DNA from 3 places in the Streptacidiphilus alkalitolerans genome. Region 2 is predicted to be linked to each of the others. Evidence: riboswitches for the same ligand, from Rfam matches in the RefSeq annotation. Region 2 holds a riboswitch; each other region holds the start of a gene.
The links. Region 2 has a riboswitch for S-adenosylmethionine ahead of ACEZDG_RS18400 (putative leader peptide). Riboswitches for the same ligand answer to the same signal wherever they lie in the genome.
Positions count from the first base shown of each region.

Region 1: it holds a riboswitch for S-adenosylmethionine, as region 2 does, so the genes downstream of both, ACEZDG_RS29875 (putative leader peptide) here and ACEZDG_RS18400 (putative leader peptide) in region 2, are expected to answer to the same signal.
Region 3: it holds a riboswitch for S-adenosylmethionine, as region 2 does, so the genes downstream of both, thrC (threonine synthase) here and ACEZDG_RS18400 (putative leader peptide) in region 2, are expected to answer to the same signal.

Region 1 is NZ_JBHEZX010000017.1:10,185-15,368, forward strand. It holds gene ACEZDG_RS29865 (LLM class flavin-dependent oxidoreductase) at 1-122, opposite strand, end outside; gene ACEZDG_RS29870 (LLM class flavin-dependent oxidoreductase) at 133-1,251, opposite strand; gene ACEZDG_RS29875 (putative leader peptide) at 1,366-1,494, opposite strand; SAM riboswitch class IV at 1,528-1,638, opposite strand; gene ACEZDG_RS29880 (helix-turn-helix domain-containing protein) at 2,397-3,464, shown strand; gene ACEZDG_RS29885 (hypothetical protein) at 3,546-4,277, shown strand; gene ACEZDG_RS29890 (hypothetical protein) at 4,375-4,557, shown strand; gene ACEZDG_RS29895 (hypothetical protein) at 4,620-4,841, shown strand; gene ACEZDG_RS29900 (SDR family NAD(P)-dependent oxidoreductase) at 4,876-5,184, opposite strand, start outside.
Region 2 is NZ_JBHEZX010000007.1:238,182-243,365, forward strand. It holds gene ACEZDG_RS18390 (NtaA/DmoA family FMN-dependent monooxygenase) at 1-41, opposite strand, end outside; gene ACEZDG_RS18395 (LLM class flavin-dependent oxidoreductase) at 57-1,262, opposite strand; gene ACEZDG_RS18400 (putative leader peptide) at 1,403-1,501, opposite strand; SAM riboswitch class IV at 1,513-1,625, opposite strand; SAM riboswitch class IV at 1,813-1,924, shown strand; gene ACEZDG_RS18405 (putative leader peptide) at 1,976-2,086, shown strand; gene ACEZDG_RS18410 (amino acid ABC transporter permease) at 2,210-3,232, shown strand; gene ACEZDG_RS18415 (amino acid ABC transporter ATP-binding protein) at 3,250-4,002, shown strand; gene ACEZDG_RS18420 (transporter substrate-binding domain-containing protein) at 4,070-5,086, shown strand; gene ACEZDG_RS18425 (amino acid ABC transporter permease) at 5,106-5,184, shown strand, end outside.
Region 3 is NZ_JBHEZX010000003.1:467,452-472,635, reverse strand. It holds gene ACEZDG_RS08925 (serine/threonine-protein kinase) at 1-502, shown strand, start outside; gene ACEZDG_RS08920 (hypothetical protein) at 499-1,251, shown strand; gene ACEZDG_RS08915 (alpha,alpha-trehalose-phosphate synthase (UDP-forming)) at 1,261-2,691, opposite strand; gene ACEZDG_RS08910 (glucosyl-3-phosphoglycerate synthase) at 2,722-3,687, opposite strand; SAM riboswitch class I at 3,856-3,990, shown strand; gene thrC (threonine synthase) at 3,984-5,184, shown strand, end outside.

The sequences.
Region 1 (5,184 bases), on a different contig from region 2:
GAGGGATCGGTCCAGATCAGCTCGGAGCCGACCCCGGTGAAGAAGACCCCGAGGTGCACCTGCGCCTTCGGGTCGTACGGGGCGCCGGTCGGCGTGGACGGGCTTGTCCCGGTCTCGGTCATCGCGCGTACCTCAGACGCTCGTGGTCGCCGTGGCGGCGAACCGGTTGGCAGGACGGGGCAGGCCGAGCGTGCCGCGCAGGGTGTCGCCGGCCCGGGGCGCCCGGTGCAGGCCGGCGGCGGCCAGGGCCGGCAGCACCTCGGCGGTGAGCACCGGCAGGTCGGCGGCGAGCACGGCGGGGTGCAGCCTGACCCCGTCGACCACCTCGACCAGCCGGGTCAGCAGCTCCACCAGGGCGGCGGGCGGGCCGACATGGCGCAACCGGCCGGACTCCGGCCAGGGTCCTGAGCCGGAGCGGTCGAGCTCCGCCAGCCGCTCGGCGGCCGGGACGTCCGTGTCCAGCACCAGTTCCAGTTCGGCGAACACCAGCGGGGCCCCGGCCGCACGGGCCTCGGCGGCCCGCTCGGCGATCCCGGCCAGGTCCGGCCGCCGGACCAGCACCACATCGGCGCGGTCGTCTGCGTCCAGGGCGTCCGGCACCAGCACGACCAACTGGCCCTGCGGCGGGCGCGGGGTGATCAGCGGGCCCTTCACGGTGAACCGGGCGCCCTCGAAGTCGACCGGGTGGACCCGGTCGCGGTCCAGGTAGCGGCCGGTCCTGACCTCCTTGATGACGGCGTCGTCCTCCCAGGAGTCCCAGAGCGCACGGGCGGTGTCGATGACGTCGGCGACCTCCCGGCGCAGTTCGTCCGGGCCGAGCGGCTGCGCGCCGATCGTGGCCAGGTCGTCCTCGCCGTTGGCGGCCCCGACCAGCCAGCCGGCCCGGCCGTTGGCGGCGTGGTCCAGGCTCGCCAGCTGGGTCGCCAGGTGGAACGGTTCGGTGGTGGTGACCTGCAGGGTCGGCGCCAGGCCGATCCGGTCCGTCAGGGTCGAGACGAAGGCGGCCCGGGTGCCCGCCTCCACCCGGCCCGGCGCGTCCGGTCCTGCGCTCGGCGGCAGCGGTGAGTCGTCCAGGGTGAGCAGGTCGAACCCGGCGGCCTCGGCCGCGGCGACCACGGCCCGCAGCGCCCCGGCGGTCAGCGCCGCGCCCGGTGGACGTCCTGAGTGCCGCCGGGCGGCGGGGTGGGCGCCGTCCCCGTCGGCCTCAAGTGCCAGGCGCAGGACGGGGACCCGGGTGCCAGGCTCGCTCATGGGACATACCTCCGGTCGGGATGTTGCTGGACGGGGGCCGCGCGCGGCAGAGGACGGCGTCGACGGACGACCCGGCGTCGGACGGGATGCGCGGGGCGCGAGGGGGGAGCGGTCTCAGCGGACCGGACACGACCCCGGACACAGGGCGCTGCTCACCCGGAGCAGATCGACATGCCGCCGGGCGACCCGCAGTCGGAAGGACCCGTACGGACGCGGCGTGCCGCTGGGGCGCTGCTCACGCATCCGGATCACCTCATACCGATCGGGCCCTGCCGGGCCTCGCGCTTACAGGACGGAGCCGTCCTGTCGGGTCGTCACCTGGAGCACCCCACCGCGGCGGAGGGTTGCCGGTCAGCAAGCCAGGGCTTGACGCTGACGCTCATAACCAGGGCTCACGCTAACCGCTCGGCGGGTTTTAGACAATGCCTATAGATCTGCTGGAGATACCGGCAGCCCGGACGATCAGGGGATCAGGGGATCAGCAGCACCCTTTGGCCTGGTCTCATCACAGAGAGTGGTTCGATCTTGGATGAGTTACGTCGTGACACGTGATTTTCGGAGTTACGTTCCGCCGCGGACGCTTCCAGCGGAACGCCGTGCCCGCCAACGGCTATTCTCACCGCACCAGTTGATGGATAGCCCCGGCTACTGGTTGGTCGCCTCGCCGGAGCTATCCGTACCTCAGGACCAAGGACGGACCATGCCTCCCGATCGATTTGCCGCCTTACGACGTCCACGGACGCCGGGAGGGCAACAGTGACGACCGTAGCATCTGCCGGCTTCCCAGTGTCATCGATCGATCACCCTGTGTTGACAGCACTGTCACGCCCCCATGTCGCGAACACGCGGACATGCTCGCGGCCCCGATCGTACCGGCCGGTATGTTCATCCCGGAAGGGCCCGGCGGCCTCCACCTGTGGACTGGACCACTTTGTGGCATCCACCCCTTCCCAGCTCGCAGACTCCGCCCGCAGCGCGCCCTGCCGTCGCGCCCGATCGGTGCACTCCGCGCGGCCGGGACGGGGCTTGCCTCGTCGGCAGGCCCTTGCCGGGCAGCCGATATTCGTCCGCCTCGGCCGTCGAGACTGGGCCATCTCCGCAACGAAACGGCTGCCGCTTCTGCCGATTCGCTCCGGAGGACGGACGTGACGTCAAAATACAAGGAGTGCGCCCGCTGCAGCGAGGCTTTCGAGGGCAATGCGCGAGGCAGGCGCAGGAAGTTCTGCAGTGCACGCTGCCGGTCGGCGGCGAACCGCCTCAAGGGCAAGGCGGCCACGGGCGCGGCCGTCGAGCTCGCGGCCGCCCCCCGTTCCCCGCATGGTGACAAGAGCCTGCTCCTCGACGTCACCACCAGCCTGTTCCTGCTCACAGTGCAGCTGCAGCAGGAGGCGGAGCGGGAGTTGCACGCAGGCACCCCCGACGCCATCGCGTTCCTGGAGAAGGCCACCCGCCTGAAGCCGGAACTCGACGACGTCATCATGCTGATGGTGCAGCAGGCGCGCGATCAGAAGATGTCGTGGAGCGCCATCGCCGACATCATCGGCATCGGCGCGAACACGGCCCGCGACAAGTACTCCGCCGACCGGGCCCAGCGGATGCTCTCGCGACGCCAGGAACGCCTGGCGCTGCCCGCACCCCGGCCGGCGACCGGCACCGAGCCGGTGCCCCGGGGCGAAACCGGGCCGCCTACGGCGGGGACCGCCACCCAGCTCTCCCGCGCCCTGATCCAACTGCAGCGGGCGGCGGGCGTCTCGGTCAAGGAGGTCGCCGCGCGTGTCGGCGTCTCCCCCTCCTATGTCTCGCGGATCCTGTCGGGATCCCGCCTCCCTCCCTGGCAGACCGCCGAACGGGTCATCCTTGCGTGCGCGGGAGACCCGGGCCGACTGCGACCGCTGTGGACCGAGGTACGCGTCGGACCCCGACCGCTGCCCCCGCATGTCGCCGCGCAGGAACTGCACGCAGCCGTGCGCGAGCTGTACCTCGAGGCCGGCTGCCCCTCCGACGCCGTCATCTGCGCGGCCTTCCCGGACGAGCTGCGCCCGCCGGAGGTCAGCGGCTTCCTACTGGGCGACACCACGCCGCCGTGGCCGGTGGTCGAACGCGTCGTCCGCGCGCTGGGCGGCAGCCCGGAGCGCAGCAAGCACCTGTGGCGAAGCGCCTATCCCGGCCCCGCCCGGCAGACCTCCGTCACCCTCGAGCGCCTCACCCCGTAGGCGGCACGGCCGCAGCCGCTCACCCACCGGGGCCAGCATCCCCGTCCCTCAACCGCTGCTGACTACCTCACAGGAACCGCCATGCCGACGGAAACAATCGCCTGTACGAAATGCGGTAACACGTTCTTCTGGGAAGCCTCCCGCGGAGGCAAGCCCAAGTACTGCCTGCGCCACGGGCGCAGGAAGGTCGTCCTGCGGCCACCCAGGGAAGTGTGGGACGCCCGGGCGACCGGCGCCCATCTGGAGCAGTTGGTGCGGCTCGCACGCCAACTCCAGGTCGAGGCCGGCAGCGACAAGGAGGCCACCGACAAGGACATCAGCTACATGCTGCACGCGGCGATGCTGCTCGATCGGAGCCTGAGCGAGGCGCTGACGCTGATCGTGCGGCACGGGCGCAGCCACGGCGCCAGCTGGGCACAGATCGCTCGGGCCTCGGACATCGGGCCCTGGCTCGCGAAGAAGCGCTGGTCCGCCGACTGCCCCGAACCCGCACGGACCCGGGCGGTGGTGTCGCCGGGGGCCACGAACAACCCCCAGGCCGGTGCGGCGCGCCAGGCCCTGCTGGACGAACTGAACCGATGCTGGGAACGCTCGGGGCTGAGCCTTCAGGACCTCAGCGCGGCGGCGGAGGTGCCCGTGGAGGTCGTCACCGATGCCATGAGCGGCCACGGCAGGGTTCCGACCCAGTCGATCGCCGGCAAGCTCTACGCCGCCTGCGGTGGAGACCCGGACCGCCTGGAGCCGCTCTGGACGGCGATCAAGGACGGTAGTCAGCCGTTCCCCAGCCGCATGCTGCCCCCGCCCGCGCCATGACCCCCGCCCCGGCCTGCTCCAGCCCGCTTCGCCACGCGAGCACACCGCCTGTCCGCCCGGTACCACCGACCTGACGCCCCACCAGGAGACCACCACCGTGTCGCCCCTGCCCGCCGCCGACCTCGCCATCGCCTGTACCGCGGCCGTCACCGCCCTCGGCATGATCGTCGCCGGCCTCATCGCCAGCAAAGCCATCAACAAGAGCGACGCCCACACCCTGGACGCGACCCTGCGCGCCCTCAAGGACCTCATCACCGCCCTCAGGCGCCGCGCACCCTAGGGCCGGCGGTTCCGGAACGGGCCGTGGCACCAGGCGTAACAGGACTCTGAGATGATGGTGTCATGCCAAAGCCCGCACCCCGCCCCGACCTCCAGCGTGCTGTCGACCGCGCCAACGGTGCGATACGCCAGTTCTGGATGGGTCTGGCCGGTGGACAGCCGCTGACCCGGAGCGAGTGGGAGTACCACGACGCGCTGGTCGCCCAGTGGAACGCGGCCATGATCGCCCGTGACGACGCCCTCCGCCGGGCCGAGACCCAGGACGAGCCGGTACCGGCGGTGTGATCCTGCCCGCCCCGCCGCGTCCGGTGACGGGTCGTCAGCGGCGGGACATGGCCAGGGTCAGGATCCTGGTGTACGAGCCCGGGGCCAGCCGGGCGATCAGGTCCGGGATCCTGGCGCTCCAGCCGATCAGCACCCGGGGCGACCGGCGCTCGACGCCGCGCAGGATGGCCTCGGCGGCGGTGGCCGGCGGAATGCTGAGCAGCCTGCCGATCTGGGCCCGCCCCTCGGCGATCTCCTCCTGGCTCACCCCGGAGCCGATCCGGGCGCTGCTGGCGATCCGGGTGGCGATCCCGCCGGGGTGGACGCAGGTGACGCCGACGCCCTCGCCCGCCAGCTCCGCGCG
Region 2 (5,184 bases):
AAGTGCGCCGCGAGGTGGATCTGCTTCAGTGGCTTGCTCATGGGTCGGACCTCTCCTCAGACGGCGGCGTAGCGGTTGGCGGGACGGGCCAGGCCCAGCAGCCCGCGCAGGGTGTCGGCCTCGTAGCCGGTGCGGAAGGCGCCGCGGCGCTGCAGCTCCGGCACCAGGCGGCGGGTGATCTGCTCCAGGTCGTGCGGGACGGCGGCGGGACGCAGCCGGAACCCGGTCAGACCGGCCTGCTGCCACTCCTGCAGCTGGTCCGCGAGCTGCGCGGCGGTCCCGGTGAACACCTGGGCGTCGCTGCTGTACGGGGCGCCGGCCAGCTGGTCCAGCCGGTCCCTGCGGGCGGCTGCCGCGTCGGCGTCGTCGTCCAGGAACACCACCAGGTCGCCGAAGACGTGCACGGTCTCCTCGGCCCGGCCGGCGGCGGCCTGTTCGGCGCGGATCTCGGCCAGGATGGCCCGGGCGTCCTCGGCGCCGCGCGGGGTGACGAAGCCGACGTCGGTGGAGCGGGCGACCAGCCGGTAGGGGATGGTCGCGTGCGCCAGGGCCGCGACCACCGGCTGTCCCTGCGGCGGGCGCGGGGTGATCGACGGCCCCTTGACGCTGAACCTCGCCCCCTCGAAGTCGATGTAGTGCAGCTTGTCGCGGTCCACGAAGCGGCCGGTGGCGGTGTCGCGGATCTCCGCGTCGTCCTCCCAGCTGTCCCAGAGCCGGCGGACCGCCTCGACGTAGTCGGCGGCCTCGTCGAACAGGTCCGCGACTAGCGCCTGGACCTGGGGCTGGTCGAAGTCCTCCAGCCGGAACGGCGGCACCGTGCGCCGGCCGAAGAGCTCGGCCTCGAAGGGGCGCCCGGAGACCTGGACCCGGAGGCCGGCCCGGCCGGTGCTGACGTAGTCCAGGGTGGCGATCGCCTTGGAGAGGTGGAACGGCTCGGTGTGGGTCGCCACCGCGGTCGGGATCAGCCCGATGTTGCTGGTCAGCGGTGCGATCCGGGCGGCGATCAGCACCGCGTCCAGTCGGCCGCGGACCTGGTCGGTGCGCCGGTCCTCGTCGAAGTGGCTGGAGGACTGCAGGCCGAGCGAGTCCTCGATGGTGACGAAGTCCAGCAGCCCCCGCTCGGCCTCGGCGACCAGGTCGGCCCAGTACGCCGCGGTGAGCAGGTCCTTCGGCCGGGCGGCCGGTTCGCGCCAGGCGGCGGGGTGCCAGCCGGCGCCGTCCAGGGCGACGGCGAGGTGGAGGGCAGGGTCTGGTTGAGGCATGGGGGGTGTCGCTTCCTGCTCGGGTGGGGGCTCCACCGGTGCGGAGGGCATGCCGAACGGAACCCGCGCCGGGACTGGCCCGGGGCGGCGTCGGCTGTGCGGGGAGGGAGGTAGGCGCGTTTACGACAGAGCGCTGCGGCTCAGGCCGAGTGACCGGCCGTACAGAGTGCGCTGGCGATGCGCTGAAGATCGATGTGTCGACGCGAGTACGTGCCGATGGCTCGACGCACCGCAGTCACCTCCGCCTTCAATCTCGCGCTTGCGGGGCCGGGTCCGGCACCGCCTGGTCGTCACCTGGAGCACCCCGCCGCGTCGGAGGGTTGCTGGTCAGCAAGCCAGGGCTTGTCGCTGACGCTCGTAACCTGGGGCTCACGGTAGCTCCGGTTGGGCGCCGAACACAATCCCCGGAGATCGACTCGCGTTCGAGCGAATACCAACTCCCTTGACCACAACACGGCTTGGCCGCGAAGTCTTCCCGCAGGCCGGGATCGCATCCCCATCAGATCCATAGGCATTGTCTAAAAGCCGCCGAGCGGTTAACGTAAGCCCTGGTTACGAGCGTCAGCGTCAAGCCCTGGCTTGCTGACCGGCAACCCTCCGACGCGGTGGGGTGCTCCAGGTGACGACCCGACAGGACGACAGTTCTCCTGTAAGCGCGAGGCCCCACGGGGCCGGAAGACGGTGAGGTGATCCACATGCAGGTACAGCGCTCGATGAGCACGCCGCGCCCGCAGGGGTCCTTCCAGTCGCGGGTCGCGCGGCGCCATGTCGACCTGCTTCGGGTGAGCAGCGCCCTTTGTCCGAGGACAGCCCCGGTCTGTTGACCGCGCTCGCGCCCTGCCGCGCCGAGATCTGACTCGACCACGCCCTCACCCTCGCCGTCACCCCGTCCCGCCCGCCGGGCCGCGGAGTGATGCTGCGCCCCCACGGGACGGAAAGCACACACCATGAGCCGTTCGGAAACCCCTGCGCGGATACCCGCGCCGCCGGAACCGCCGCCCTCGGACACCCCGAAGTCGGACGTCCAGCCCGCGCACCACGCGGTGCCGGACGAGCAGCTGCTCGCCGCGAAGCTGGTGCCGCTGCGCCGTCCGGGCCAGTGGGTCTCGGCGCTGGTGCTGCTGGTGCTGTTCGCCATGTTCGTGCACACGGTGTTCACCAACAGCCGGTTCCAGTGGGGCACGGTCGGCAGCTTCTTCCTGAGCGGCTCGATCCTGCGCGGCCTGGAGCTGACGCTCTGGCTCACCGCGGCGGTGATGGCCACCGGCTATGTGCTGGGCATCGGGGTGGCCGCGATGCGGCTGTCCAGGAACCCGGTGCTGCGCACGCTGAGCTTCGGCTTCGTCTGGCTGATCCGCTCGGTCCCGATCCTGGTGCAGCTGCTGTTCTGGTATGAACTGGCGTCGCTCTACCCGCAGTTGTCGCTGGGCATCCCGTTCGGCCCGGAGCTCGCGACGGTGCGGACCGCGCACCTGTTCAGCGGGATCCTGGCCGCCTTCATCGGGCTGACCCTGGACGTGGCCGCCTTCTCCTCCGAGATCGTCCGCGGCGGCATCCTCTCGGTCGAGCACGGCCAGACCGAGGCGGCCCAGGCGCTGGGCCTCGGCAACGCGCGGATCTTCCGCAGGATCGTGCTGCCGCAGGCGATGCCGGCCATCGTCCCGGCCTCCGGCAACCTGCTGATCGGGATGCTCAAGGCGACCTCGATCGTCAGCGTCATCGCGGTGCAGGACCTGCTCTACTCGTCCCAGCTGATCTACAACCAGAACTTCCTGATCATCCCGCTGCTGCTGGTGGCGACGCTCTGGTACGTCATCCTCACCACGCTGCTCTCGATCGGGCAGTACTTCGTCGAGCGCCACTACGCCAGGGGCAGCAACCGCCGTGGCGGAGAAGGCTTCTGGCGGGTGCTGCGCGGCAACATCCCGCTGCTGGGGCGGACCGGACGCGGTGCGGCGGTGCTCTCATGACCGGCACCGGGCAGCCGCTGGTCCGGATCCGTGGCCTGCGCAAGAGCTTCGGCGCCCACTTGGTGCTGGACGGGGTGGACCTGGACGTGGGCGAGGGCGAGGTGACCGTGCTGCTCGGCCCCTCGGGCTCGGGCAAGTCGACCCTGCTGCGCAGCATCAACCACCTGGAGAAGCCGGACGCCGGCTTCGTCGAGGTGGGCGGCGAGATCATCGGCTACCGCCACCAGGGCGGCAAGCTGCACGAGTTGGGGCACCGGACGATCACCCGGCAGCGGGCCAGGGTCGGGATGGTGTTCCAGCAGTTCAACCTGTTCCCGCACCTGACCGTGCTGGAGAACATCACCGAGGCCCCGGTCGCGGTCCGCGGCGCGTCCAGGAAGCAGGCCGCGGCCCGGGCCAGGGAGCTGCTGGAGCGGGTCGGCCTGGCCGGCCGGGAGGGCGCCTACCCCCGGCAGCTGTCCGGCGGCCAGCAGCAGCGGGTGGCCATCGCCCGCGCGCTGGCGATGGAACCGGACCTGCTGCTGTTCGACGAGCCCACCAGCGCGCTCGACCCCGAACTGGTCGGCGAGGTGCTCGCGGTGATGAAGGACCTCGCCCTCAGCGGGATGACGATGATCGTGGTCACCCATGAGATCGGCTTCGCCCGCGAGGTCGCCGACACCATGGTCTTCCTCGACGGCGGCCGGATCATCGAGTCGGGACCCCCGGCCGAGGTGCTGGCCAACCCGAGCCACGAACGAGCCAGGGCCTTTCTCTCAGCCGTCCTCTGACACCTCGTCAACTCACCCCTCTCCTTACCACCCCCATGCCGTTTCACCCTCCCCGAAAGGAACTTCCGTGACGACCGACGGACGCCCCGCCCGCCACGGCCACCGCTCGCGTACGGCTGCAGCCGCGCTTGCCGCCACCGCCGCTCTGGCTCTGCTCACCGCCTGCGGATCCAGCTCCGGCACGGCTGTCACCCCCGCCGCCGGCGGCGGCCCGACCGGCGCCTCGACGTCGAGTGCCCCGGCCCAGGCGGCGTCCACGGCGCTGCCGACCGAGGACGTGGTGTCCTCGATCCAGGCCGACCCGGCGCTGAAGGCCGAGCTGCCCGCGGCGGTACGGAGCCGCGGCTCGCTGATCCTCGGCACCAGCCAGGTGGTCGGCAGCTCCAACCTGCCGCACGGCGGCCAGGACGCGAGCGGCAAGACGGTCGGCCTCGACATCGACCTGCGCGACGCCGTCGCCAAGGTGCTGGGGGTCAGCTGGGACGTGCAGTACGGCACCTTCCCCACCGTCATCCCCGGTGTGCAGAACGGCAAGTACGACGTGGGCCAGGACAACTTCGGCGCCACCGCCGCCCGGGAGAAGGTGGTCGACTTCGCCACCTACCTCAACGACGGCCAGTCCTTCCTCGGCTCCAAGGACGTCAAGGCCGACAGCGTGACCGACCTCACCGGCCTGTGCGGCTACAACGTGGCGACCAGCCCGGGCTCCACCTTCCAGCAGATCCTGACCGACGGCGCCGGCAAGTGCGCCGCGGCCGGCAAGAGCCCCTACAAGGTGCAGTACTTCGCCGACACCGCGCCCATCTTCCTGGGCCTGGCCAACGGCAAGGTGGACATCTTCTTCGGCCCGACCCTGAGCCTGAAGTACGACTCCACCCACATCGCCGGCACCAAGTACCTGGGCCAGATCAGCTCCACCCCGGTCGGCTTCGTCACCGGGAAGAACTCGCCGATCTCCAAGGCGCTCAGCGACGCCGTCAACAAGCTCATCGCCGACGGGGACTACGCGAAGATCTTCGCCAAGTGGGGCGTTCCGGGCATCGGCCTCACCACCTCCGTCGTCAACCCGCCCACCACCTTCTGATCCGGCAGGAGTCGAACCGATGACAGAACCGCCCCTTCCCGCGGTCTCGACCGCGGAGAGACCGCCGGAGGACGCCGTACCGGGCGCTGCCTCCGCCC
Region 3 (5,184 bases), on a different contig from region 2:
GACGACCCCCACCGCGACGGTGACCCCGACGGCAGCGGCAGGCGGCACGACGGGTGGCACGGGCACCACCACCAAGCCCACCACCAAGGCCCCCACCACCAAACCCGCGACGAAGCCCCCGACCACCAAACCCGTGACGAAGTCGCCCACGCCGACACCCAGCAAGACGGTGACGGTCACCCATGTCACCGGGCTCGTCGTGGACGCGTTCTCCGTCAACCCCAACACCTTTGTCGGTACAGCGGTCGCCAATCTCACGACGGACGGCACCGGGCCGGTCACGGTGACGGTCCACTGGTGGGTCAGGGAGGGCGAGGGCGGGCAGAAGGTGCTGAGCACCGAGACCAAGACGCTCTCGGGGAAGACCAGTTACATAAGGGTCGAGTTCACCCCGTTCTCCTTCGCCGGCTACTGCGGCAGCGTCATGGGCATTCAGTTCACGAGCCCCACGACCACCTTGGCTCCGACCGACGACACCAGCGAAGGGTGCATCATCACATGACCCCCGAGGACACACCCCGCGATGCCGTCCCGCCGGACTCCGGCACGTTTCGGCTGAGGCCGCCGCAGCGGCATGCCGCGCCTCCGCCGCCGCCGGACACCTCGACCGTGCAGCTCGGGGGCGGGTACGGCGCCGGCCCGGGCTCCGGGTACGGGACGCCGATGCCGGCGTACGAGGCGACGCCGACGGTGTTCTCGCCGCCGGCGCCGCCGCCCGACGAGCAGCCGCCCGCGGAGAGCCTGATCAGGTTCGGCCCCGGCGTGCCCGACCCCAAGACGGCGCGGACGATGGCCGTCTGGCAGGGCGCGGGCCCGGCCGGCGCTGCCGCCGCCGCGGAGCAGGGCAAGCCGAAGAAGCGCAAGCTGGGCGGGTTCCTGCTGGCCGGTCTGGTCCTGCTGGGCGTCGTCGCGTTCCTGCTGTGGAACCGCTTCGGCACCCCGCTGAGCATCGGCTCGGTCGCGGTCACCGCCAGCCCCGCCGCGCTCACCTGCGACGGGACCGAGGAGGTCAACGCCGTGGTGCACACCAACGGCGGTTCCGGGGTGATCCACTACCGCTGGATCCGCAGCGACGGCAGCAGTGACGGCATGCAGACCAAGACCGTGCCGTCGGGCCTGCACGAGGTGACGCTGCCGCTGCGCTGGACCGTGCAGGGGAACGGCAATCTGCAGGCCACCGCGACGGTGGAGATCACCGAGCCGGGCGCGCACAGCGCCTCGGCAAGCTTCAACTACTCCTGCAGCAAGTAGCCTTCCCGCTCAGCCCCGCTGATCCTCCGTCAGAGCCTGGTACTGCTCCAGGAACCAGGCCGACGGGGGCAGCGCGGTGCTCGCCTCGGCCAGCCGCAGGCAGCGCGCGGCGCGCTCGTCCTCCGGCATGGTCAGGGCGGTGTGCAGGGCCTCGGCGGTGGCGATGATGTCGTACGGGTTGACCACCACGGAGTCGGCGCCCAGTTCCTCGTAGGCGCCGGCCTCGCGGGACAGCACCAGGGCGCAGCCCCGGTCGGTGACCACCGGGACCTCCTTGGCGACCAGGTTCATCCCGTCCCTGATCGGGTTGACCAGGGCGACGTCGGCGAGCCGGTACGCGGCCAGCGACCGCGCGAAGTCGTCGTCCACGTGCAGGATCACCGGCTGCCAGGTGGGGGTGCCGTACTCGTCGTTGATCTCCTGGGCCACCCGCAGCACCGAGGCGGTGTACTCGCGGTACTCCGGCAGGTCGTGCCGCGAGGGGTAGGCGAAGGCGATGTGGACGACCCGGTCCAGCCATTCCGGCCGGGTCCGCAGCAGGTGCCGGTAGGCGTGCAGGCCGCGGACGATGTTCTTGGACAGCTCGGTCCGGTCCACCCGGACCACGGTCTTCCGGTCGCCGACGGCCTCGCGCAGGGTGGCCAGCCGGGAGTCCACGTCCGGACGGTGCGACCGCTCGCGCAGGAAGTCGCCGTCGGCGCCCAGCGGGTGCACGCCGAGCCGGGTGGTCCGGCCCTTGTAGGTGATGGTCAGCGCGTCCCGGTCGACCTCGGCGCCGAGCACGGCCTCGCAGCAGTCGGCGAAGGCCCCGGCCCAGCGCCGGGTGAGGAACCCGGCGCGGTCCGCGCCGAGGATCCCGGCCAGGACGTCCCGGCCCACGTCGTCGGGCAGCAGCCGGTAGTAGTCCGGCGGGGCCCAGGGGGTGTGCGAGAAGTGCCCGATCCGCAGGTCGGGGCGCAGTTCGCGGAGCAGCCGGGGTGTCAGTGACAGGTGGTAGTCCTGGACCAGCACGGTCGCGCCGGGCGCGGCGTTCTCCGCCAGCGCCTCGGCGAAGGCCGTGTTGTACGCCTCGTAGGAGGCCCACTCGCGGCGGAAGGAGCTGCCGAAGACCGGGGTGGTCGGCGTGTTGTAGATGAGGTGGTGCACGAACCAGAGGGTGGAGTTGGCGATGCCGTTGTAGGCGCGGGCGAAGGTGCCCGGGTCGATGTCCAGCATGCGCACGGACGGGTCGTCGAGGCCCTGCCGGGTCGCGGCGCGGTCGCCCTCCGACAGCGCGGCGCAGACCCAGACCGAGTCGACCTCGTCGCCGATGGCGCTGAGCCCCGACACCAGCCCGCCGCCGCCCCGGCGTGGCGTCAGGGTGCCGTCGTCCTCGACCGTGAACGAGATCGGGCCCCGGTTGGAGGCGAGCAGAATCGATGCCGGACTAGCTGTGACCATGATGCTCAGCCTTGCCTGCTCGTGACCGGGTCAAACGTCGTTCGCGGTGAGCGTGACGACGGGTGGCCGGTCGGTGGCCGCGATGTCGGCGGTGCTGGGGGTGAATCCCGCCGCGGTGCGGGTGAACTGGGTGAGTCTGGGCCGGGCCAGGTCGTCCGCGGCCTTGATCCGGTTGCTGCGGGCCAGCCGGTCGAGCGCGGTGAGCTGGATGGCGGCGGCCATCCGGCCGAGCGCCTGCGCGTCCTGGTGCCGGTGGTGCCGGACGCCGACGTCCACCTGGGCCAGGGCGTCGAGGCCGGCCAGTTCCAGCGCGTCCACCAGCAGGCCGAGCTCGACGCCGTAGCCGGTGGCGAAGGGCAGCCGTTCCAGCAGTGAGCGCCGCGCCGCGTACTCGCCGCCGAGCGGCTGGACGAAGCCGGCCAGCAGCGGCCAGTAGAGGTTCAGCAGCGGGCGGGCGACCAGCTCGGTGACCCGGCCGCCGCCGGCCGGGATCACCGTGTCGCCGGTCTCCAGCGGCCGGTCGTACATGGCCTTGACGAAGGCCACCTCGGGTTCGGTGAGCAGCGGCCCGACGATGCCGGAGACGAAGGCGGAGTCGAACTCGCGCAGGTCGGCGTCGATGAAGCAGACGATGTCGCCGCTGGTCGCGAGGAGCGAGCGCCACAGCACCTCGCCCTTGCCGGGCAGCGCGGGCAGCTCGGGGAGTATCGAGTCGCGGTGCACCACCCGGGCCCCGGCCGCGGCGGCGGCCTGCCCGGTGCGGTCGCTGGAGCCGGAGTCGACCACGACCAGTTCGTCCACCAGCGGCACGGCGTCCATCAGGTCGCGGCGGATGGCGGAGACGATTCCGCCGACCGTGGCCTCCTCATCCAGTGCGGGCAGCACGACGCTGACGGTGCTTCCGGTCGCCTCCTTGGCGGCGAGCAGTTCGGGCAGCGAGCGGTCGTCGGCCGCCCAGGAGCGGTGGCGCAGCCAGTCCGCGACCTCGTCAAGCACAGGACTCCTCTGGTGTGGCACGAGCCGTGATGCGCGTCTCGTCTCGCGGACGCCCAGTGATCGCCGACGTCGCTTCGGTTACAGTCTTGGGGATGACAGACGCCCGCCGCACGGCGGACGCACTGCCATCATCACAAATGCGGACCAGGAGCGAACGGTCCGCCATAGAGCTCATCCAGAGGGACTGAGGGAACGGCCCGTTGAAGTCCCGGCAACCCTCCTGCCAGCTACAGCCGTCAAGGCCCTGGTGGGGAAGGTGCCAATTCCGTCCTGCGGCGAAACGCGCCGCGGGGAAGATGAGGAGAGAGGGCCTCGCCATCATGGCTGCTGCAACTGTCACACCCGAGTCTTTCGGTCCCGCCGTCGCCCTGTCCTGCAGGGAGTGCGGTGCGCGGACCCCGCTCGCCCCCGACTTCGCCTGTACCGAGTGCTTCGGGCCCCTCGAGGTGGCCTACGAGCTGCCCAGCGGCGACCCCGAGGCGCTGCGGGCGCAGATCGAGGCGGGCCCGGCGAACATCTGGCGCTACGCCCCGCTGCTGCCGGTCCCGGCCGACGTGGCGACCCGGCCGAACATCAACCCGGGCTGGACCAAGCTGGTCAAGGCCGACAACCTGGCCCGCGAGCTGGGGATCACCGGCGGCCTGTACGTCAAGGACGACTCCGGCAACCCGACCCACTCCTTCAAGGACCGGGTCGTCGCGATCGCGGTCGAGGCCGCCCGCACCTTCGGCTTCACCACCCTCTCCTGCTCCTCCACCGGCAACCTGGCCGGCGCGGTGGGCGCCGCCGCGGCCCGTACCGGGCTGCGCTCCTGCGTGTTCATCCCGCAGGACCTGGAGCAGGGCAAGATCGTGATGGCCGCGGTGTACGGCGGCGAGCTGGTCGGCATCGAGGGCAACTACGACGATGTGAACCGCTTCTGCTCGGAGCTGATCGGCGACCCGGCCGGCGAGGGCTGGGGCTTCGTCAACGTCAACCTGCGCCCGTACTACGGCGAGGGCTCGAAGACCCTGGCGTACGAGATCTGCGAGCAGCTGGGCTGGCGGCTGCCGGACCAGCTGGTGATCCCGATCGCCTCCGGCTCGCAGCTGACGAAGATCGACAAGGGGCTGAAGGAGCTGATCGCGCTCGGCCTGGTCGAGGACAAGCCCTACAAGATCTTCGGGGCCCAGGCCGAGGGCTGCTCGCCGGTCTCGGTCGCCTTCAAGACCGGCCGCGACGTGATCCGCCCGCAGAAGCCGAACACCATCGCCAAGTCGCTGGCGATCGGCAACCCGGCCGACGGCCCCTATGTGCTGGACATCTGCCGCCGTACCGGCGGGGCGGTCGAGGACGTCAACGACGAGCAGGTCGTGGACGCGATCAAGCTGCTGGCGCGGACCGAGGGGATCTTCGCCGAGACCGCGGGCGGGGTTACCGTGGGTGTACTGCAGAAGCTGATCAAGAACGGCCTGCTCGACCCGGCAGCCGAGACCGTGGTCCTGAACACCGGAGACG